DNA from 3 places in the Cognaticolwellia beringensis genome. Region 1 is predicted to be linked to each of the others. Evidence: predicted binding sites of a transcription regulator. Region 1 holds the regulator's gene; each other region holds the start of a gene.
The links. Region 1 encodes FNR, which switches genes on or off when oxygen is low (the NO sensors DNR and NnrR bind a similar motif). Its sites were predicted from a motif close to TTGATCTAGATCAA; they were not measured.
Positions count from the first base shown of each region.

Region 2: B5D82_RS06780 (PRC-barrel domain-containing protein) is a predicted target of FNR. The motif match lies at 4,087-4,100, and genes of this name have one in related genera.
Region 3: B5D82_RS19125 (universal stress protein) is a predicted target of FNR. The motif match lies at 6,106-6,119, and genes of this name have one in related genera.

Region 1 covers NZ_CP020465.1:1,181,885-1,190,223, reverse strand. Annotated here, with positions in the region: gene B5D82_RS05020 (heavy metal translocating P-type ATPase) at 1-1,819, shown strand, start outside; gene ccoS (cbb3-type cytochrome oxidase assembly protein CcoS) at 1,816-2,091, shown strand; gene B5D82_RS05010 (sulfite exporter TauE/SafE family protein) at 2,096-2,758, shown strand; gene fnr (fumarate/nitrate reduction transcriptional regulator Fnr) at 2,803-3,522, shown strand; gene uspE (universal stress protein UspE) at 3,737-4,669, shown strand; gene B5D82_RS04995 (sensor domain-containing protein) at 4,815-7,169, opposite strand; gene ttcA (tRNA 2-thiocytidine(32) synthetase TtcA) at 7,498-8,339, shown strand, end outside.
Region 2 covers NZ_CP020465.1:1,612,562-1,620,900, forward strand. Annotated here, with positions in the region: gene B5D82_RS06760 (cobalamin biosynthesis protein CobD/CbiB) at 1-617, shown strand, start outside; gene B5D82_RS06765 (rhodanese-like domain-containing protein) at 737-1,126, shown strand; gene B5D82_RS06770 (trimeric intracellular cation channel family protein) at 1,139-1,771, shown strand; gene B5D82_RS06775 (class II fumarate hydratase) at 1,990-3,195, opposite strand; gene B5D82_RS06780 (PRC-barrel domain-containing protein) at 3,303-4,052, opposite strand; gene B5D82_RS06785 (substrate-binding periplasmic protein) at 4,991-5,740, opposite strand; gene B5D82_RS06790 (class II fumarate hydratase) at 6,161-7,537, opposite strand; gene B5D82_RS06795 (large conductance mechanosensitive channel protein MscL) at 8,081-8,339, opposite strand, start outside.
Region 3 covers NZ_CP020465.1:4,544,516-4,552,854, reverse strand. Annotated here, with positions in the region: gene B5D82_RS19165 (Kelch repeat-containing protein) at 1-736, opposite strand, end outside; gene B5D82_RS19160 (lysozyme inhibitor LprI family protein) at 1,003-1,407, opposite strand; gene B5D82_RS19155 (YciI family protein) at 1,424-1,726, opposite strand; gene B5D82_RS19150 (septation protein A) at 1,781-2,332, opposite strand; gene B5D82_RS19145 (M24 family metallopeptidase) at 2,497-3,717, opposite strand; gene B5D82_RS19140 (bifunctional alpha/beta hydrolase/OsmC family protein) at 3,892-5,142, shown strand; gene B5D82_RS20075 (hypothetical protein) at 5,262-5,471, shown strand; gene B5D82_RS19130 (hypothetical protein) at 5,650-6,018, shown strand; gene B5D82_RS19125 (universal stress protein) at 6,179-7,045, shown strand; gene B5D82_RS19120 (DUF21 domain-containing protein) at 7,214-8,278, opposite strand; gene B5D82_RS19115 (magnesium transporter) at 8,302-8,339, opposite strand, start outside.

The DNA.
Region 1 (8,339 bases):
TGGTTTATATTTTGGCGCTTTCTCAGATATGGCCGAACATAATGTTATTTATTTACGCTGGGCGAGCTTCTTCTTAACTTTACCTATTGTTACCTATGGCGCTTATCCTTTTTACAAAAGCGCATTTTTTTCTTTAAAAGCTCGCCAACTTTCGATGGATGTACCGGTATCGATTGCGATTATTTTGGCCTTTTTAGCAAGCTGCTGGGCAACATTTACGCAACAAGGTGAAGTGTATTTCGAATCGGTATCCATGTTTACCTTTCTCATACTTATTGGTAAGTTTCTTGAATTTAGAGCCCGTAGTCGTGCAGCGGATGTTTCAGCAAATTTATTAAAACTCATGCCGATGACTGCGACTAAAATTGAACAAGGTGTTGAGCGTTTTATTTCAGCAAATCATTTAAAAGCCGACGATATTATTTTGATAAAGCCAGGCGAAACCATTCCTGCTGACAGTGAAATAATCACTGGAACAAGTCAAATAAATGAAGCAATGTTGTCGGGTGAGCAACTGCCACTAAAGAAAACAACGTTAGACAACATATTTGCCGGCACCATAAATGGTGATAGCAATTTAACCGCAAAAGTTAAACACAATAACCAAGAGTCCTTTTTAAGCCAATTAATTCGCCTAAGTGAAAATGCGCAAAGCCATAAACCTAAGTTGGCGAAGTTGTCTGATAAAATTGCCCAATACTTTGTTGCACTTATTCTAATTGTAACCATTATGACTGCAATATATTGGATGCAACATGCCCCTGCTGAAGCCTTTTGGATCACCTTATCTGTTTTGGTGGTTACTTGCCCGTGTGCTTTGTCGTTAGCTACACCTACGGCACTTACCTGTGCAACTACGCGCCTTAATCGTGAAGGCATTATGATTAAGTCCGCACACGTATTGGAAACTATGCCTGAAATCGATGCGATGGCATTTGATAAAACCGGCACCTTAACCACCGGTGAGTTTTCCCTTGTTAAGGTAAAAACTTATGGTGATTTTTCAGCTGAGAATACGTTAGAAGGTCAACAACAAGTACTCGCTATTGCAGCAGCATTAGAAGCACATTCTGCTCACCCGTTGGCAAAAGCGTTTAGCCCGTATCGTGATTTTAACCAAACCACCACTCAGGTTGTGGTTGCCCCCGGCGCTGGTATTTCTGGTGAAGTTAACAACCAACACTATCGCATTGGCAAAAGTTCGTGGTTACTGGACGATAATCAAAATACCGCTTACAGTGCGCAATGTGTATTAATGCAAGGTGAGACATTAGTGGCTGAGTTCTATTTGCATGATGGTTTACGAAATGACGCTAAACCCTTAATAGAGTTTCTTCATCAACAAGACATTGAAACCACCATGTTATCTGGCGATAACCTGCAAGGCTGCAATAAATTACAATCAATACTGCAACTTAAAAGTGTACAAGCGAACTTATCAGCTCAAGACAAAGTAAATGCCATAAAACAGCAACAAGCCACACACACTGTCGCTATGATAGGTGACGGTGTAAACGATAGTCCTGTGCTCGGCGCAGCGCATTTATCGATTGCGATGGGTAGCGGTACTGATATTGCTAAAAACGGTGCCGATGTGATATTACTGAACAACAAGCTTAAAGGCGTGCAAACATTACGACAGGTTTCGGTACGAACGGCACGCATTATAAAGCAAAACTATCTCTGGGCTTTTGGCTATAATGCTATTGTATTACCGTTAGCAGTGACTGGGCATATAGCACCATACATGGCGGTCATTGGTATGTCGGCCAGTTCAATATTAGTGGTAAGTAATTCATTAAGGCTTTTGAAAAAATGAGCATAATTTACGTGTTAATTCCCATTGCAGTCTTACTTACTTCTATCGGTATTTATCTCTTTTTTTGGGCAGTAAAAACCGAGCAATTTGATGACTTAGAAAAGCAAGGCATGAGCATTTTATTTGATGATGAAAACGACAAAATCAGTCAGGATAAAAGTCACAGTGCTTCGCTTAAAGTTACACAATTGAAAGACCATGAGTTGAAAGACAATCAACAAAATGAGCGCAATAAGCCTAAAGGTCAAGTCAATAATCCGGTCGATAAATAACGCCATGAATCTTGATTTTTTTTCCGCCTTTGTTATCGGTTTACTAGGCTCTGGCCATTGTGTGGTAATGTGTGGTGGTATCAGTACCATGTTAACCACCGCGATATCTGATACCGCTCGCCATAAAAAATATGCCATTATATTTGCCTATAACTTTGGCCGCATAGCCTCTTATAGCTTAATTGGCGCCCTAGTCGCATTCACCAGTTCAATGGCCGCAAAAAATATTGGTTTTCCCGTTGCGATATTAAAAACTATCGCGGGGGTTTTTCTTATCTTGTTAGGTTTATACCTTGGACAATGGTTAATGTGGTTAAGCCGAGTCGAGCATTTAGGTAAAAACATATGGCGACATATTTCTCCACACACCAAAAAGTTTATTCCGATTAAAAACATAAAAAGTGCTTTCGCGTTAGGCGCACTATGGGGTTGGTTACCTTGTGGCTTAGTTTACTCTACGTTAACTTGGTCATTAGCAAGTGCAGATGTACTTAATGGCGCCTTGATCATGTTTTTCTTTGGTCTTGGCACTTTGCCCGCTTTACTGTCAGTTTCCTTAGGGACTATCAGTGTTAAGTCGTTATTAAGTCATACACTGTTTAGAAAGCTAGCGGCTATGTTGGTCGTAATATACGGTATTTATACTATACTGATTGCATATCTTTAACGTATCTAATATGGTGATCTTCATGGAAGTTTTTATAGGTTATTATGAATAATAAATCGTGTGTAGATCAGCAACATATTCACTGCCAAAACTGTAGTATCAGTGAATTGTGTTTACCATTTTCTCTTAATGATCATGAGCTAGAAACCTTAGATAACATTATTGACCGCAAGCTCCCGATCCAAAAAGGTGAGCAAATATTTAACGACGGTCAACCCATGAAAGCGCTTTACGCTATTAGATCTGGCACCTTTAAAACCTATACCATTAATAAACAAGGCGAAGAGCAAATTACCGGTTTTCATTTAGCGGGTGATTTACTTGGCTTTGATGCTATTGCTAATGCTGAACATCCTAGCTTTGCTAAAGCGTTAGAGACCTCGATGGTTTGTGAGATCCCTTATAATACACTCGATAATTTATCTAATAGCATGCCAAAGTTAAAAAAGCAGATTTTGCGTATGATGAGCACTGAAATTCGTGAAGATCATGAAATGCTAACATTACTCAACCGTAAAAATGCAGAGCAACGCTTAGCAACCTTTATCAGTACCTTAAGTATTCGATATCATGCCCGTGGTTTATCCGCGTCTGAATTTCGATTATCGATGACACGTAGTGATATTGGTAATTATATTGGTTTGACGGTTGAAACAATAAGTCGCTTGCTTAATCGCTTTCATAAAAATGGTTTAATTACCGTTGATGGTAAACTCATTACCATTCTAGATATCAACAAATTAAACCTGTGCGCCGCACTTTAAACCTATGTTTTTCCGTTATTTTTCAGCGATTTCTCTAAGCTTTCTTATTCTGCTATTTCACGCTATGCTTAGCGTGAAATGATTAAAAAAAAACAATAATAATTTGATTTAAAACAACTATTATTGTTTCAAAGTAAGCTATTGTTATAGTATCAAACAGATTATTTTATTTCTCAGTTTGGTAACCAGCAGGCAATTGACAAAGGAATTAGCTATGGAAAAGTATCAAAAAATACTCGCTATTGTTGACCCAACAACAGAAGATCAAAAAGCGGTAAATCGTGCAATAGAATTAGCACGTAAAACAGGTGCTAGCATTACAGCATTTTTAACCATATATGATTTTTCTTATGAAATGACCACTATGCTGTCAGGTGAAGAGCGTGAAGCTATGTGCAAATCTGTTATCAATGATCGCACTCAATGGTTGGAATCTTTACTTGCTGAACTTGACTTAACGGGCATTACAATTGATTGTCAGGTTATATGGCATAATCGCCCTTTCGAGCAAATTATTGCCAAAGTTATCGATAACGGATACGACATTGTTATAAAGGGCACACATCAACACGACAAATTTAAATCAGTAATATTTACCCCTACTGATTGGCATATTTTGAGAAAATGTCCTTGCCCTGTTTTACTCGTGAAAGAACATTTATGGCCTGAAAATGGCAACATTATTGCCGCGTTAAACATTGGCAGCGAAGAGGAAGAGCATAAAGCGCTTAACGATAAAATTACCGCAGAAGCAAAACAGCTCGCTAAGGTCATGAAAGCAAACCTCCACCTCGTCAATTCTTTCCCTGGAACACCGGTAAATATTGCGATAGAAATTCCAGAATTTAATGCCAGCGATTATAACCTCGCCATGTTAAAGCATCATAAGAAAACGATGCTTGAGCATGCAACCGCCTTTAACATTACTGAGGAGTTCACTCATATTAAAGAGGGCTTACCTGAAGATATTATTCAAAGCATAGCGGCCGAATTAGATGCCGAATTAGTTATTCTTGGCACTATTGGTCGCACGGGGTTATCAGCAGCATTAATTGGCAATACCGCAGAGCATGTTATCGATAGGCTCAATTGTGATGTATTAGCGTTAAAGCCAGATGGTTACGTTTCCCCCCTTGATGTTAAATAAGATATGTAGGCTGCCTTAATAATAGGCTGCGCGTCACCGAATGAGAAAATCATCCATTTTGGTGACGCTTAATTTCGTTCGCTACAGTTTCACATCAAGCTCAATATCTCTTATTCTCAGTATTAATTAGTTATCAATTATTCATCTACCAGTTTGCATCAGGTTTCCATTCACTAATCCATGCAGGAATATCACTGGCAGGCATAGGTCTTGCGATGCCATAACCTTGCGCCAATTCACAACCCAGTTGCAATAAAGTGGTACCATGTTCAATCGTTTCAACCCCTTCAGCAATCACGTTACGTTTGAACGATCTAGCTAGCGCTATTACACCTTCAACGATAGCGAGATCATCCGCGTCATGTAACATGTCTCTGACAAAGCTCTGATCTATCTTAATTAAGTTTGCGGGTAAACGCCTAAGATAAGTGAGTGAGGAATAGCCAGTGCCAAAATCATCAAGAGCAAATTTTACACCCAGCGCGATGCAGTTATCCATAATTTTTGAGACGTTATGTACATCATCTAAAGCACTTGTTTCTAAAACCTCTAGCTCTAAATAGCGGGGTTCAACATCAGGATGTGCAGCTAGCAGTGCCATTAATCGGTTGGTAAAGTTAGGCTGTTGTAGTTGTACTGCGGAAATATTTACGCTGGTACAATCAGGAAAAATAAGCCCCATTGCCTGCCATTTGCCAATTTGTTTTAATGCAGTATCAATAACCCATTCACCCATCTCAATATTCATGGGACTATTTTCAATCGCGGGCAAGAACTCTATCGGATTTAATAGTCCTCGTTCTGGATGCTGCCAACGAATTAACGCCTCAACCCCTGTTACCGTCCCTGTCTTCATATTCACCTTAGGCTGATAATAAAGCACAAATTGTTGATTATCTAGCGCACCTCGAATTGCCTCTAGGCTTTCCAGTTGCACTTTTACAGCATCATCTTGCGCCGTATCAAACAAGTGATAACGATTCTTACCAGATTCTTTTGCTACATACATGGCTTGGTCAGCATGACGTATGAGTTGATCGGTATCTACATTGTCTTGCGGGTATATGGTGAAACCAATGCTCGCCGAGACATTTAAAACCTTATCACCGATAGTAACAGGCTCAGATGCAGCCGATAACAACCGCTCTAATATCGGCTGACATTCATTATCTGTGGTTAAATCTGTTAATACCGCCACAAATTCATCTCCGCCAATACGCGCTAAGCTGTCACCTTCACGTAATGCGCCTTTCATACTATGTGATAGTGCAATCAGTAATTTATCTCCCATATTGTGCCCATAGGCATCATTCACTGCTTTAAAGCCATCTAAATCAAGAAATACTACAGCGAGTGATTTCTTATGACGACTGCATTGCAACATAGCTTGAGATAATCTGTCAGCCAGTAATACACGATTGGGTAAGTTTGTCAGCACATCGAAATGGGCAATACGTTCTAGTTTTTCTACTGATTGTTTACGCTCGGTAATATCTTGGTGTGTCCCACAAAGCCGAAGAGGCTCATTGGTATCTTTGTCGTACTCTACAACGGAGCCTGAACCTTGAATCCATATCCACCGGCCATCAGCATGCTTCATTCTAAATTCTGCTACATAATTGGTTCCAGACTGAATATGAGTTTGTACCGTATTTTGTGTTATCTCTTTATCGTCTGGGTGAATAAGCTTTTCCCAGTCACTAATGCTATGGGTAATATCATCTTGTGAGAGTCCTAACATTGACAACCATTCATCATTAACCTTATGAACACCAGTTTTATAATACCAATCCCAATACCCCAACTTTGCGCCATTAATTATATTGAGAAGTTGAATTTGAGATAGGCGAACATCTTCTTGGCTCAGTTTTAGTGCGTTTATATTCCTGATGTGCTTAATATTGTTGCTTATTAACACTCCCCCGATGGTAGTCCCTAATATAAAGATGAGGATAAGTAATAGTCGTTGGGTAAATTTAAACGCTTCTAAGTCATCAGATATTATCTTTTGTAAGACGGTTTCAACATCATCAGCAGAAAGACTAAATTCTAAAAAGGACTGATCAAATTCTTGGTCTAGATTTGATCCAATACCAGACGATATCTGAGATGCCCATCGTTTTTCTGCAATTTGACGAAAATGATGTATACCGTCAATGGTTGCGTCAATTTTGAGCCGTAAACTGGGGTCGTTTAAGGCAAGAATAGTGCCTTCTTCGTTAGTGCCACCATCAAGCATTGCCCGAGCATACCACTCTGCTTGGTCAAGGTGAGCCCATATGTCATCTATATTAAGCGTTCGATCGCCACTAATAGCTTCTTCAAACCACAAATGTGCAATGGTCGCTTCAAGCTTAACTTCTTTAACTGCATCGACTAAAGGTGTAAAACGCTCTACTATATTTCGTCCGGTGTAGAACGAATAGTAAACAATTGTCATGATGAGCAACGTTACTGATATAGACAAAACAAGTATTTTACGAGAGCTAGTTTTAATCATGTATATCCAATATATAATATAGGTAATTCATTTTCACGAAGGGAATAATTATTTTTATTATAACGTTCAATCCACACCCCCTACAATTAAGAGTGCATTAAATCATCATACATGTAACTTTCTGATATTCCAAAATTAAGTTAAAACCATCATGAGGAGCGCCCTAGTTACAATATTATCATTCAAGTAAACTATACAATTTGTTAAAACCCCCTTCAAAGTCTATTTTCAATTACCTATTAATGAGTTAAATATATTATTAAAGTTCAACTTTGTTCATTAAGTTACTTCGGCTATACTACGCGCGAATATTTACTAGGAATATATTATGAGCGCAGTTTTAAAATCGGCCTTGTCTCCAAGCCAAAACACACAGTTAGAAAAGCTTGAAAAACGCTTACGACGTCATGTTGGCCAAGCAATTGCTCAATACAATATGATTGAAGACGGCGATAAAATTATGGTGTGTGTTTCTGGTGGCAAGGACAGTTATGCCATGCTTGAAATATTAATGCGTTTGAAAGAATCTGCGCCTATTCACTTTGACTTAATTGCCGTTAACCTTGATCAAAAGCAACCCGGTTTTCCAGAACATATATTACCGAATTACCTTGAATCAATTGGCGTTGCATACCAAATCGTTGAAGAAGACACTTATGCCATCGTTAAAGAGAAAATTCCTGAAGGAAAAACCACTTGCAGCTTATGCTCACGTTTACGCCGAGCATTGCTCTACAAAGCTGCTAAAGCGTTAGGTGCCACTAAAGTTGCCTTAGGTCATCATCGTGACGATATGGTTGAAACATTAATGCTTAATATGTTTTATGGTGGCAAGCTCAAATCAATGCCAGCAAAGCTTGTCTCTGATAACGGCGAACACGTGGTTATTCGTCCCTTAGCATTTTGTAAAGAACAAGAACTCATTCAATATGCTGCGCTAAAGCAATTTCCTATTATTCCTTGTAACTTATGTGGTTCGCAGCCTAACTTACAACGTCAAAACATTAAGGCTATGTTACAAGATTGGGACAAAAACTATCCTGGGCGTATTGAGTCTATGTTTACGGCGATTAAAAATGTTGTGCCTTCGCATTTATGTGACAGCGAACTTTTTGACTTTAAAAACATCAACTCAAGTTCAGGGATTATTGCTGGTGGCGATACCGCTTT
Region 2 (8,339 bases), 430 kb from region 1:
CTAATAACAACTATCAAGCTAAACAAAAAGTAGCACCGCTTTTGTTGCGCGATACCGAACAACTGTCACCGTTAGGTATCAGTAAAGCCTGTATTGAAATGCAAGTGTTACGGAGCTCACAACTGTTAGTTTGTGTGGGGTTCTACTTTCTTTTTTTTGGTCCGTTAGCGGCATTAGCTTTTCGTTTATTGTTAGAAATGCATTACGCATGGAATATCAAAATGTATCGCTTTGTGCACTTTGGCGCGGCGGTTAACTATATAGTTAAATTACTACAATGGTTGCCGTCACGATTATTTTCCTTACTACTCTTGATCGGCACCGTTGGCCAGAATACCTTGTTATATTGGCGCTTAATACGAGGCAAGTTTTTTCAATTGGACAACGGAATATTGTTGCATGTACTTGCTTTAGGCTTAGAAATAAAACTCAGCGGCGTGGCTATGTATAACGGAAGTAAAGTCCGTAAAACTAGCTTTAATGACCACGCTAGACAACCGCAAGCCACTGATATTATTCATGCCAGCAAACGCATCAATTACGCACTTTATATCTTAATTTTATTAGTGATGTTACTCGCCGTAACCTCCTATTCTCTTTCTGGTATGGGTAAATAATATGAGTAATAAATGGCGCCCCTTTTACCCACAATTAAAAGTCTTTGCTAACTTACCGAATCAGGTAAACTATTGGCATTAGCGTAAAAATACGTTTAACCCGATCATAAGGAATTCTCATGAAATTTATCAAGTCAGCATTAGTTATTTTATTAAGCGTTTGTGCATTTTTAACTTTTGCAGAGCAAACAGCCACTATTTCACAGCAAGCACTTTTAAGCTTAATGGCCACAGCTGAAAATAAAACCGTCGTGTTAGATGTGCGCACCGCTGAAGAGTTTGCAGAAGGACATATCGCTGGCGCCATTAATATCAGTCACGAGCAAATTAACGCTAACCTCAGTAAGATTATTGGTTTAAAAGATAAAACTGTTGTCGTGCATTGTCGCTCAGGTCGTCGTGCTATAAGCGCAGAAAATGATTTGCGCGCGGCAGGCTTTAGCGACCTTCGCCACTTAGACGGCGATATGAATGGCTGGCAATCAGCTGACTTACCCTTGGTTAAATAAGCAAGTTCACCAATGTTAGAATTACTTTATTGGCTTGATCTCTTCGGCGTTATTGTTTTTGCCTTTTCAGGGGCATTAATGGCCGGTCGCTATCAACTCGACCCATTTGGTGTTGCCGTGCTGTCTGCTGTTACCGCTATTGGTGGCGGCACCATTCGCGATGTAATTTTACAAACACCAGTCTTTTGGGTCAAAAATCCCATATATTTGTATGTTATTCTAGCGACTGCCGCATTAACGATTATTTTTATTCGATGCCCCAAGCGTATTCCCAAACGATTCCTATTGGTTTCCGATGCCTTTGGTTTGGCATTGTTTGCTGTATTAGGCACTGAGAAAGCCTTAACCTTAGGTGCTGCGGTACCCGTTGCTATTTTATTGGGTATGGTGACAGGCGTTGCCGGTGGTATGATCCGCGACGTACTTTGTAATGTAATTCCAATGATATTACGACAAGAAATTTACGCCACTGCGGCGATTTTAGGAGGAGTATTATTTACCTTCCTCCTCTATCTTGGTTTACCAGAACATATCGCTATTATTGGCGCAATATTAGGCGCATTAGCATTACGTTTAGCCGCTATTTATTGGCGAGTGACCTTGCCAGCCTTTGAAATAATTGATCATGATGAAAGTAATAAATAGCCATAGATATCGAAGGTGAACTAAATTGATGACAGCTTAGTTCACATTAAAAGTCATTTACTGCATCTATCCCAGTAAAGTACATTTATTAGCTTATAAATGAATTTTATCAGTTGCTTATATTATTTGATTTTATCCACTGGTAAGTTGATTCGGGTCGAGGGGTTTAATAATCTCGGCGCTTTTGTCATAACCAATCAACTGGTTTAACGCAGTGGTCAAATAAGATTTTTTGCCAAGTTTTGGTTAATCATCAAATGATTTACTTTCATGTCTTTAATCACTTTATCGGCAAGTCCAATGCTGCTTGAAGTTAACAGTTGAATACTTTGTACGAAAGTATGACCAATCAAAGGTAGCATGGTGTTGAGTTGAAAATTACCCGATTGCCCAGCTAAGGTAATAGTGGTGTCGTTGCCAATCACCTGAGTACAAGCCATTAATACCGCTTCCGGGATCACCGGGTTAACTTTGCCTGGCATAATGCTGCTACCTTTTTGTAGCTCAGGTAACTGTAATTCATTTAAGCCATTTAACGGTCCACTGCTAAGCCAGCGAATATCATTATTCACTTTACTCAAACTAACCGCAGAAGTTTTGAGTATTCCGCTTACATGCACTGCTGTGTCTTGAGCACTTATGGCTCGAAAATAATTAGCCGCTGGGCTCAGTTTTAAGCCGGTTTTTTGGGTTAATACCTGCGTTACGATCGCAGCAAAATCAGGATGTGTGTTAACACTTGTACCGATAGCCGTGCCACCAATAGCCAGTTTGCATAAGCTAGGTAAGCTATTTTTAAGCTGATCATGTGCATAACGAATTTGGCTGCTCCAGCCACTTATTTCCTGAGCGAAACTTAATGGTATAGCGTCCATTAAATGCGTTCTGCCATTTTTAATCGTGCTGTGATGTTCACTTGCTTTTGCATCTAAGGTATCACTCAAATGTTCTAATGAGGGTAACAATTCATCAGAAATAAGCTTTGCTGCACTTAAGTGGATACATGACGGTATAACGTCATTAGAGCTTTGCCCCATGTTCACGTCATCGTTTGGGTGAAGATTAAATTTTTGCTGACTATGTCGCTTGACTAACGAGACAATAACTTCATTCACGTTCATGTTAGTGCTGGTGCCCGAGCCGGTTTGAAACACATCAATTGGAAACTGATTAACGTGAAAGCCGTCGGCAACTTCTTTGGCAGCCAATTGAATAGCAGCAGATTTATCGGCATCAAGCAGCCCTAACTCTTGATTAGCTTGTGCACAGGCGCTTTTTATTGTCGCTAATGCCCAAAGAAATGCCCGCGGCATTTTTAGCTCACTAGTGGTAAAATTAGTTAGAGCTTTGGCCGTTTCGCTGCCATACAATATATCGGTTATTTCGCTACTTTTAGATGTTTTAATGTCGTCATTTTTTTGCATTTAGTTATCCTTTAATTACCCGAGAATAGTAGCTTGAGAATTTTTCGTCGACTGACATTTACCTATGTAATGATAGGCATATTACTCTGAAAATATATTTAATCTGACTACTTATTGAACATGAGCTTATTTTTAATCTCTGCTAGATACTCAACATCATTCAATTTGTCGTCATTGTATTCTGGACAGGCTTTTATCTGCTCAAAACTAAGATTACAGGTGACCGTTTTTTCTTCCCAATTTAACTTATCTAAATGCTTTGGAGAGATCAGTACTTTTTTGCCGCCAGGTAGCCAATCACGGGTATCAACCACAATGTAAAGCAGAGACCAGCTATCGGTGTCACAAATGAAGTCTTTGATATAGCCTTTTTTACCATCTAAAGCATCTATACCGTAATGTGTAACCTCATTGGTTGAACGAAGATGATTGGTAGTCTTAGTCTCTTCAGTTTCGCTGCTATCTTTTGACAATGTATTTGGCTTAACCAAAGCCATTGGATACGCGTATTCACCCCATGCTCCAGGCCCCACCCAATAGTAACCATAGGCATAATAATCAAAATAGCTCTTTTCAAACTCACGGGAAACTGTTTCGTGTTCATCGATTTGTGGACTGTTCTTAACCTTATCTTTTGTTATAGACACGTTAAGTTGCTGCTCTTCAATATCGTATTCAAGCAGTGATATAGGGCTTATCAAGGTTTTTTCACTTAAGGGTACCCAAGGCTGGATATCAACGACCATAAATCTTATGGTCCAGTGCCTATCATCAAAATACACATCGGTTACCTGCCCAATTTCACCATCTACTGCATGAATAGTACTTCCGTTTAGCTCTTCCAAATTAACTAACATCACTTTCTCCATCTTTGTTCGTTATATTTAACAATTGATTTTCATCAGAACATCAGAATTTTCGTTCTCATACGCCGATAATAATTTAAGATGATTCGTACAAGTCCCTTACTTTATATGTTACCTAATTACTTGCTACAATGCTTAGAGTACATACTATAATTATAGTTCAAACTTTATTTGTCTTGAGTATAAAGCCAATAAAAACAGATGGGCAAACTTAACCCAACAAAAATAAATAGTTAGTACACTAAATAAAAATCATAACCAACACAAAAATTTAATGGTTTCTAATTGAGTTTCATGTGACAAAGGTAGGCGTTAAAAGTCATAGTGGCAGTTACTAATATGTTCAGTAGCAATGTCATTTTATTAAACTTAATACGTTAGTGTGTTAGTTATGAAAAAACAGACTATAACGGGAATCGCTTTATTTACCTTGTTCACTGGCTCGCCTGATTATTGTTGATATATGGTGTAGCGTTTAGCCACTAAGTATTGACAGGTAATTCAACAAGAGCAAAACAATAATGGGGAAAACATAGAGGGAATAATAAACTAGTTTTAAATTGGAAACTTACCCTAAGTTGCTGTGCATTGCGGGCACTTAGACGCTTTAATTCTGATAACCGACTAACAAAACGATAACCGAATAACAAAACTGGCAATTTTTCGTTGCCTCCCTATTTGCTTCGACTCTGTGTTTTTTATACGATTGATCCCCTTAACTCAGATGATGGCAAACCAAGACACTATTAATAAACAAACCATAACTGACGTTACCACACCGTATTTATTGGCAAGTGCTAAGCTAAGATATGGGCCAACCTGTACACGATTTTTTAACACCAAGAACAAGTCGTCCAGATCAACGCCGCAGGTAAATAAATCCAATACAACAAGATACGAGTACAAACCAAGGTTTTATAAGTGAACGTTTAGAGAGCCAGTTCGTTTGACATAAGTACTTTGTCTATCGCTTGCTGTAACTTCTCAACTAACTGCTGTTCAATATCAGAGCTAAGCGCAAAATAATAACGTTTTGGTGGAAAGCGATAAATAATTTCAAAATTTGCGGGATCAAGGTCAGATGAAACTAAGGTCTCACGCCAGCCATCTTCGCCAAATATCCATAAATCTATCCGTCCAGCACTTAACATCATGCCCAAGTTTGTTGAATGAGAAAGCAAAGTGATTCTTTGCAGCGAAACGCCAACGTCTTTGAGTATTTCCTCGCCAACATCGCCCCTGACAGCACCGGTGATATAATTCATCATATCTTCTGGTTTACTGAGCGTAATTTGACGTGTTTTCAACGCTATTAAAACATCACTTTCAGAAGCAATCGGCCCGACCCATTGAAAGTTTTTCTCACGTTCAGGTGTTCTAATTGTACTGAACAAAACGGTGTTAGGGCCTTTTTGAGCATTTATAAAACCTCTAGCCCAAGGTTGAACTAATATATTCTCGCGTTTTATTGGGCTACCAGCACTCGCCGAAGCAGCCAACAGTAAATCCACCGCAGGCCCTTGCAATTTTCCATCTCGAATATAATTAAATGAGGCACTACTTTCAGTAATATAAGTCAGCTCATTAAGTTCGACCGCGAATACCGAGTCACTAGGAGTCCATGCAAAAAGTGTAACTATCGCGACTAAAATCGATAATCTATGAAAAAATGACTGCATACACCTCCAAACGGCAAAGAAAATTTTAATGCTGATATTTTAACCTTAAAGCTATTCAATATTCGAGATAAAAAAAACCTGTAAGGTCAGGTTCGATGAAATGGCCGGTGAACGCTCAATTTAGACTGGATATTTAGACTGGCAATTTAGGTCATCTCATTACCAACGTCTCTTTTCAACTTTTCTATTTTAATACGGTCAATTCTGGCTGGACTAATAAAACATGAAGCAAAATCTACGCAAAACTAGATCTGTGGTTGGTAATAGGGCCAGGTGTGCTATCGCAGACATTACTTAAACCATTGTTATTATTGTCTGCTTGGTCGGCGTTGGCATCATTAGGCCTGTTATCGACAATATAATCACCTGACGCACCAATGCCTTTGATATACGCTGGATACTTATCAACTAATGAGCTAACTAAGTTTCGCCCCTAATAAGTCGTTTCGGATCTAGGAGTTTAACAAGCTCTGTCTCAGTTATATCGGTTAGCTCAATTGCAACATCTAACACCGTTCTTTTTTCTTCATACGCTTTTTTAGCAATCTCGGCACTCTTGTCATAACCAATCAACTTGTTTAACGCAGTTGCCAAAATAGGATTTTTTGCCAAGTTTTGATTAATCATAGAATGATTTACTTGCATATTTTTAATCACTTTATCGGCAAGTGCTGAACTGCTCGAACTTAGCAGTTGTATACTTTGTATCAAAGTATGGCCAATTAAAGGTAGCATAGTATTCAGTTGAAAGTTGCCAGATTGCCCTGCTAAGGTAATGGTTGTGTCATTACCTATCACCTGAGTACAGGCCATTAAAACCGCCTCTGGGATCACTGGGTTAACTTTACCAGGCATAATACTGCTGCCTTTTTGTAATGCTGGTAACTGTAATTCATTTAAGCCATTCAACGGCCCGCTGCTAAGCCAACGAATATCATTGCTAATTTTACTCAGACTAACAGCGGTAGTTTTGAGCATGCCGCTAACATGTACCGCGGTATCTTGAGCACTTATTGCCCGAAAATAATTATCGGCGGGAGTAAATGTTAATCCTGTGCTTTGTGATAATATCCTCGTTACAATCCCTGCAAATTCTGGATGTGTGTTTACACCGGTACCGATTGCAGTACCACCAATAGCCAGTTTCAATAAACTAGATAAGCTATTTTCAAGCTGTTCATATGCAAAACGAATTTGGCTGCTCCAGCCACTAATCTCCTGAGCTAAACTCAATGGCATAGCATCCATTAAATGCGTTCTGCCGGTTTTAATCGTGTTGATATGTTCACTGGCTTTTGCATCCAGAGTATGGCGTAAGTGTTGTAACGAAGGTAATAATTCTTCAGAGATAAGCTTTGCAGCACTCAGGTGAATACACGACGGGATCACGTCATTTGAGCTTTGACCCATATTAACGTCGTCGTTTGGGTGCAAGCTAATTTTCTGCTGGCTATGTTGCTTAGCTATCGATGCAATCACTTCATTGATGTTCATGTTAGTACTGGTGCCAGAACCAGTTTGAAATACATCAACGGGAAACTGATCAACGTGAAAGCCGTCAGTAATTTCTTTAGCTGCCATTTGAATAGCAGCAGATTTTTCGGCATCAAGTAGACCTAACTCTTGGTTAGCTTGCGCACATGCACTTTTTATTGTCGCTAATGCCGAAATAAAGGCTCGCGGCATTTTAAGCTTGCTAATGGTAAAGTTACTCAGCGCTTTGGCTGTTTCACTACCATATAATATAGCGTTTTTTTCGCTACTTTTGGATGCTGCACTGTCATCTTTTTTAAGCATTTTGTATCCTTTTTCAATCTTAAGAATTCTGCTTTATCATTCAAATATACACTAAAAATACGCATATACTTATTTGTTAAATATTAGGCAACCACAGGGTTGCAGCAGCCCCAAATATACCTACTCCCATAATAAGTCTTGCCGCCATAAGTGCTATCGAACGGCATATTTTCCAGTAGCATTTGCTTTATTTAGCGCCCAAAAATATAATTATTACAAAGCTAACGTAATAAGATATTGGGCAAACGCTAAGACAAAGTAAAGGCCTTTCAGAGGTTTATGAGTCAAAGCCGACGGGCCTTTGATGAATTGAAATTCAAGCCATTAGACCAACGCTGAAGAACCAACCAGCGTTAACAACCATCATTAATCGCAATGCCCATTGACGATGTTTAGTTATCTTACGCGCTAGCGCGTTTCGTAAAGCGAATAGGGTTTTAACTACTTTACGGCTTTTTTGAGCAAAATTTACAGGATACTAAAAACTTTATATGGAAAGAGTCAAAAATGAGAGTCGATAGTCGATAAACTAGAAAATTAGAACTAATCTAAGCTCGCTGTACATTGCGGGCTTTTGAACGCTTTTACATTGATAAGTGAATAACAAAACTGGCAACTTTTTGTTGCCTTGCCTACCTTCTGCGATACTGCGTCTTTTATACGATTAATACCTTTAACCAATACAAATGCAAACCAAGATAATATGGTAAAACTGAAAACACTATTTATGAATAAACTATAACTGTGCGTTACAGTACCATCTTTATTGGCGACATCTAAAGTAATATATGGAGCGCCCTGT
Region 3 (8,339 bases), 1.3 Mb from region 1:
TTTTTTCCCACTTGTTAGCATCAAAATCATAACGATAAGTAGAGGTTAAGTTGTTATAGTCGCCAAAAATAAATAGTTTATTTTCAATGAGGCTTATGCTGTGAGCGCTTATTTTAACAGGTAATGGGGGGAGCGTAAGCCATTGGTTTATTATCGGGTCAAAACGTTCAAATACATCAAGAGATGAAACGCTGTCGTAACCACCAACAACATACACAAAGTTACCTTTAATAAATGCCCGAGTGGTTTTTGCCGTAGGCATATTAGCTGATCTCTTCCAATTGTCATTTTTAATATCAAACACAGTCACTAAAGCACTAGCGGTTAATTTGCCATTTTTAGGGTATGCGCCCCCTAGAACAAAAATTTTCTCATTTAGTAATACTGCGCTGTTGATCCGTGTTGGCAAAGGCATAGGTTTAGCAAAACTTACTGTATTTGTGCGGGTATCAAATATCTCAACTCGCTTTTCATACCGAAACTTTTTATTTTTCAGGCTAACGCCACCTAATATATATATCGAATGCTTACCATCCCAGACCGCTGAAAAGTATCTTCTTGGGATAACTTTATTCGCCAAGACATTAATTTTATTCGTAGATGGGTCAATAACCTCTATATCAGAAAGGAAGCCAGACTGGTTAGCACCCGCAATGACATATATTTTGTTTCCGTCATTAACAACGGCGTGACCATAACGTGCAGTTGTTAGCGATAGCGGCTCTGAGGGGTCCATAGGCTTGGTAGCGCAGCCCACAAGATTAATAATTAATAATATGAGAAAACTGTAAAGGCAGATGTTTTTGTGCGCGTACATAAATTTACTTCATTAAATTAAGTGAAGCTAGTTTGTCATGATTGTATAATGTTAACAACATGTTATATATCAAGCGATGAATAACTTAATCAAGGAATAACTTAGTCTATGGGTGAGCGTAAGTTATGGAATTTTATCATGATGATAAGACGTTTTTTGAACCAGAGGTCATAATACAAAAATAATTATTTATTAAGGTGGGTTAATTCTTCAATGCGATACTGTGTCAAGGTTATATAACATTTTTTATAGGCAATAGCGGCGCCTTCATCAGGCGCAACCACTAAATATTGCCACCGACAGTTATTTTCCCGATAGCTAATAAAATTACGTTGCGAGCGCTTAAACATATCGAGCGAAGTACGGCGACCGTTATGAGCAGCTAACTCTTCTAAGATAAAAATTTGATTATTTACCCAAGTTTGTAACTCTCGATCTTTTTTTACTTTAGTACCATCCAAACAACGGGACACTTCGGATAAAGTGTCCATTTTTGTTTCACACTTTGCTACGTTATTTTTAGCCAATACCACATTAGAAAATAGTAGTAAGCTTGCCAAGATGTATTTACTGACATTTTTATTATTCATGGCTAAAAATCAATACTTATGCTGGAAGTACTTTTTTGTACGGTTTAACGGTAACGTTCTTATAAACGCCCGCGGCTATGTAAGGGTCTGCGTCTGCCCACAGTTTAGCAGCGTCTAAACTGTCAAATTCTGCGATAATAAGTGAACCAGTAAAGCCTGCATCACCTGGGTTTTCACTATCAATAGCAGGGCAAGGGCCCGCTACAAGTAGCTTGCCTTGATCTTGTAACGCACGTAGTCGATCTAAATGATTTTCACGTACACTCATACGCAGCGCTAAGCTATTTTCAACATCTTCACTATAGATAAGATAAAACATTTTACATCCAAAAAATTATTGTTTAATTAAAAGCCGCGAAAAACGCATGCCAAGCTATTCTTGCTTTTCTTCTGCTTTGTCTTCAGGCATGTATTTATACAATGATATTATCGAGCCAATAGCAAACACAAAAGTTAATGCCGTTAAGCCAAATACTTTAAAGTTAACCCAGGTTTCTAGACTAAAGTTAAAGGCAATGTACCAATTGAGGAAACCACATAGCGCAAAGAACAGCGCCCATGCAAGATTTAATCTATTCCAGATGTTTTCGGGTAGGGTTAAGGCTTCACCTAAAAACTCTTTCATAATATTTTTATTAAATATTTTTTGACTAACAATAAGCGCAATAGCAAAAATACCTTGGATAATAGTTACTTTCCATTTTAAAAAGGTATCGTCATGCATATAAATAGTCAGGCCACCAAATACGGCGATTAGGCCAAAGAAAATTAGATTTCTTTTTGGAATTGGCTGTTTTCGTATTAAGAAATAGGCTATTTGTATAGCAGATGCAACGATTAATGAGGCAGTTGCCCAATAAATATCGGCAAACTTATAAAAAACGAAAAAAATAACTAACGGAATGTATTCTAAAAATGCGTGCATAAGCTCGATATCAAAAATTATAATGTATTGATTCTATCCAAAGCCAAAGACATACGCCAATCTATTTACTACTACAAAGTGTATTAGTTTTTAGCAGTCAGGATAAACGAGGTATTTAATCCTGACTTCTAACATAAAAATAACCAATTTAGTTGGAGTTTTGTTTAAGCTTGTTGATAGCCAAACGGGTCGTCGATCGAATATGAAGGCTCAGTAAACCACTTAGCGCCCGTGTCAGTCATATAAAAATGGTCTTCCAATCGAATACCAAACTCATTAGGTATTACCAACATAGGTTCATTGGAAAAACACATCCCTTTAGTTAGTGGTGTTCTATCGCTTCGCACTAGGTAAGGCCATTCGTGAATGTCTAAACCTACACCATGCCCAGTTCTGTGAGGGCAGCCAGGTGTTTGATAATCTGGCCCTAAATCTTGACTTGCTAAATAATCTCTTGCTGCAACATCCACATCACCACAAGCTACGCCAATTTTGGCCGCATCAAAGGCCGCTTTCTGTGCTAGTTTTTCTATTTGCCACATGTCACGTTGGCGCTGGTTTGGCTCGCCAAAAACGTAAGTACGTGTAATGTCAGAGTTATATCCTTCAACCTGGCAGCCGGTGTCAATTAATACAATGTCATTATTTTCTAAGGTTTTTGGTGATTTAACACCGTGTGGATAAGATGAATCTTCACCAAAGAGCACAATACAAAAATATGAGCCGGCAGGTGCGCCCACTTTACGATGTGCTTGGTCGATAAAACTAGTGACTTCTTGAGTAGTAATACCGACATGTAATATACGTGCTACCGCTTTATGAACCTCTATGGTCATATCTTTGGCTTGTTGCAATAAGGCTATTTCAGCGTCTGACTTTTCTGCACGACAACCGGCTGTTACACATTTTGCATCAACAAGTTCTAAGTCGGGGGCGGCTTTTTTAATACCGTCAGCAATAAAAAAAGCGGCAGACTCATCAATAGCTAATCGGCCTGAAGTAATACCGACTTCAGCTAAGGTTTGCTGAACGAGGTGATAAGGGCTTTCATGTTCTTGCCAACCTTTTATTTCGCCCTTTATCGTCATATATTGACTAAGCGTATTCACTTCAAAGAACGGTGTAATATATTTAATTTCTCCCTGTTGAGGAATAATAGCGCCCACCATACGTTCACTGGCGTACCATCGCGTTCCTGTAAAGTAATATAAGTTTGTTCCGGCATCAATATAGGTGGCTGCAATGTTATTTTCAGCCATTATTGTTTGCGCTTTCGCAATGCGCTGTTTTAATTCAGCCTCAGTTATAGCCTGGACTTGACCGGTCATATCGACTAACTTCTCAAGTTCAATTTTCGCGGTAGAGCCGCCCACACCTATAGTCATACTTGTTCCTTAAAGAATTTGATTAATACCGGTATATTTTATACAAAATTATATGCAATGTATCGTAAAAGTTTAGCTAGTATTATGATAAAAGAAATTTTTCTTAAAACCTTACGGTCAATTCCAGTAGCGCAGAAATGTGACGAATAGACGAACTAACTAAAAGGGTAATATATGCGTAAAAAAGTTGAATTTATCAGCGGTGAACACAAACTCAGTGGATTACTTGAAACGCCTGAATCAGATGTGAAATTTTATGCCTTATTCGCGCATTGTTTTACCTGTGGCAAAGACATTGCAGCGGCATCAAGAATTAGTCGAGCTTTAATGCGTAAAGGTATTGCCGTGTTAAGGTTTGATTTTACCGGTTTAGGCAATAGTGATGGTGACTTTGCTAATAGTAACTTCTCGTCAAATATAAAAGATTTAATTGCTGCAGCGAATTTTCTCCGTGCTGAATATCAAGCGCCTCGACTACTCATTGGCCATAGCTTAGGCGGTGCGGCGGTGCTTAATGTTGCTCAGCATGTTGAAGAGGCTATGGCCGTTGTTACTATTGGGGCTCCGTCAGATGCACAGCATGTTGCTCATAACTTTGCGCTACAAATTGATGATATTGAAAAAAATGGCAAAGCTGAAGTCAATTTAGCAGGGCGTGTGTTTACTATCGAGAAACAATTTTTAGATGATATTAAACGCTACAATACCAGCCACATTGGTCAATTAAGAAAGGCGCTCTTAGTCATGCACTCTCCAATTGACAGCACAGTCAATATCAGTGAAGCGGAGAAAATATATCAAGCGGCATTGCACCCCAAAAGTTTTGTCAGCTTAGATGGTGCCGATCACTTATTAACCAATAAACCTGACGCCGAATATGCTGCAGACATAATAGCTTCATGGGCAGGGCGATATATTTCAGTCCCAAGTAATACTCAAAATAGTACTGAAATTAATGCAGGTGATAACAAGTCCGCCGATGAGAAAGTTAACGTGGTCAAAGGGCATGTAATTGTCGAAGAAAAAAATCATAAATTTACCCAACACGTAAGTACGAATAGCCACTACTGGCTTGCTGATGAACCGCAAAGTGCAGGCGGCGATAATATGGGGCCTGATCCCTACGAACACCTACTTGCGGGCTTAGGTGCTTGCACTGCCATGACACTTCGCATGTACGCGACGCGTAAAAAACTTGCCATAAAGCATATCAAAGTTGAGTTAAAACATAGCCGAGATTATCAACAAGATTGCCAAGAATGCGAAAATCAAGGTCAAGGTATTGAAGCTATCGTGCGTGAAATTAGTTTTGTTGGAGAGTTAGATACCGCGCAACAAACACGATTTCTAGAAATAGCAGATAAATGTCCAGTTCATAAAACCCTGCATAATAATGTAAAGGTGGTGAGTAAGTTGGTAGGCTAATTCTGTGTATGCACAGAGTTATAAATACGGTAAGGCATTAAGCATTTGTTCATTTTCATTTAAAAACTATAAAGTGTATAGTTCGATAATATTAGGTATGTACACAAATTTTGGTAATTATGTCTAACTCAATGTCTTTAGAAAAAATATTTATGATTTTAGCCATTATATTGGGTTTGGGATCAACGATTGATTTGCTCTATTCTTTAGTTACCTTGAACTTTCAATTAGCTGAAATATTACGATGTATATTTAATATCGTTATTGCAGTTTTTTTATATATTTATGCCAGTAAAAAATATAAAGCGAAGCTTGAGTGTGACAGTTAGCTTGAGTGTGACAGTTCGCTTGAATGTGACAGTTAATAGTGCCTTAAGATTTAACCGTTGAGTTATGCGGTTGAGTTTAGTTAACACCACTGGTTAGCATATAAGTTAATAAGAACTTTGTAATAAAAGGACCTTGTAATAAAGGGCCTTATAACAAACGTTAGTGCACGGAGTTTAAATGAAAACTGTTATTAATTTACTGATCGTCATTATCGCATTATTAAGTCTAGCCGCGGGTATAGCTAAGGTTACTCACAGCCCCCAAGAAGTACAATTTCTGCAAGGTTTCATGTTTAATGACTTCACCATTACACTTTTTGGTGTCATTCAAATTTTGTCGGCTGTTGTACTCTCTGGAGGTGCTTTATTTACTCATAAAGCCATAACGTTAGTTGGCGCAACCACTGTCGTTTTGTGCTTTTTGTTATCAAGCATTTTAATTTTTGTCAGCGGTAATTTTATTTTTGGCTTATTGTCCTTATTGCCGGTTGTGATAACTGGCTTGATCATTAAACAAATTAGCAAGCTAGCGATAAAGAACACTTAAAATTACGGTTTGTTCGTTGAGTGTATAAGTTTAATTTAGTTAAAATTTGGTTTTCTAATGCACTTAAACATTATTTTTATTAAATAGTTGTTTTATATCAAAGAAAATAAAAATTTTGTATGCTACTTTTATTATATACACATTAATAAAAGAGGACTTTATGAACAGTATCTTCGTTGTCGCCGATTTATCGGATAGCAAACCAGTCGCCATTCAACGCGCTTGTGAATTGGCTAAAAACACCAGCAATTCTTTGCATATTGTTTATTTTTGTTATCAAAGTTTACGGCTTATTCAAGATGATCCCCAAAACATAAAACAAGCATTACTTGATGCTGTGAGTGATGAGGCAAAAAAATCACTCGCGACTTTAATTCCTAAAGGCATTAACTACAGCTTTGAAGTGGTGTGGGAAAAACGTATTTACGATTGGATAAATAGCTACGCAAAAGAGCAAAACCCACTGATGGTGGTAAAAACTGCAAATCGTAGTGAGACGTTTTTGTACACTTCAACCGATTGGCAATTATTACGTGAATGTCCAGCACCGGTATTTATTGTTAGCGATAATAAGTGGCGTAAATCGCCTAATGTTTTAGCCGCTGTTGACCTAGAAACAAAACGCAAAAGCAAACAAGCACTTAATCATCAAATATTAAAAGCAGCGAAATTATTTGCCGAAACCAATGAGGCTGAGTTATTTGTATGCTATACCGTACTGTTTTCGAAAGTATTACGTGATTTAGGCATACATTACAAAGACGAATTGGAAAGAAAAGCAGAAAAATCCTTAAAGGCTAAAATTGAAAAGTTGGCCACTGAATACGGAATTCCTGTGGCTAATTTTTTCATTAAAGCAGGCGATCCTGAAAAAGTGATCCCCAGTATTGCAGCCAAACAAAAAGCAGGGCTAGTCGTTATCGGAACAGTTGGCCGGAAAGGTTTAAAAGCCAAAGTGTTAGGTAATACAGCGGAGAAAATATTGAGTTTATTAAAATCTGATGTGCTTGCTTTAAAACCAGAGTAATACCCATTTGATTAATTAACTTGGTGTAAGTAGCGAATTAATTATATTGATTAATTATATTGTTATCGGTTTGCTGTCAGCTTTCGTTAATCAGAGTTTAATAGAAAAACTTCGGCTAAATATATAGCCGAAGTTAATTTTTCGAAAGGGCATCTTATAGAGCTATATTCACTTCTTAGCGTTAATCAACTCTGCTACTTTCTCGTTGTGTTGCACTAATGGCAACATGCCTTTAAGTAAGCGACCAAAAATATCTGCACCGGTAATAATTCGTCTAGTTTCACCCCAGACCAGCAGTACATCGTGCTCTATCACACCATCAAAGTTCTTATCAGTTGACGTATTCACTTTCATTTTTAAAATAGCTTCATTCAACGAGGTTGTTTCATCGGTAATAACAACCGGGCGATGGCAAAAGTTATAAGGGTCAAAAGTTTCTGACTGAAACAGCGCGCTACGCAAGAAGCCATCTGCATCAATAACCAATAACGGGGTACCTTCAAGGTTGGTAATAACCACCCAACTATGGCCTGACTGGTTAAGCATGGTTAAAAACGGATCGTTTGGACCTGTATAGGTATCTGGCAAAATAGGTAAATCAAGTTTTGTCGGTAAGGCGATAATAGAGTGAGGGTCTATCACTTCACCTTCTTCTGTTACTTTAATTTCATCTAAAGCAAAAAAGTTTAATGCACCAATACCTTCAACATGATTCAAGTCTGCTTCTTCAGCTCGTATATGCTCTTTAATGATGTTACCTAATTCACTCTCGCCTAAATAGGTAATACCTTCTTTGCCCAACCAAGCGTCAAGTATCAAAGCACTTGGACGCGCAACAGGATAAAGCACAAATTGATAGAAACGAATAATAGGTGCCAGCATGCTACCCATTTTTAAAGCATTACGAGAAAAGTATGCTTGGGGGGTTATCTCACCTATGATGGTAATGGCTATCGTTGAAAATAGAAACGCACCAACACCGGCCAATACCGAATCTGACAACATGGTTAATAAAACATTAATACCGACATTGCCCCATAAAATAGTCGCAAGTAAAAAATTAGAATCGTTTCTCAGCGTTAAGACAATTTTTGCTGCTTTATTGCCTTTATTCGCTTCAACTTCTAGCTGTAATCTGCTGAGAGAAAAAAAGGCTAAATTTAATCCTGAAAAAATAGCTGATTGTGAAATACAAAACACAATAGCAATCCAGGTGATAGTTTCTACGGGCATTACTTAAATCCTCTTTTACTTTTCTATAGTAGCAGTAAGCTACCTAATCCTAAAAACACAA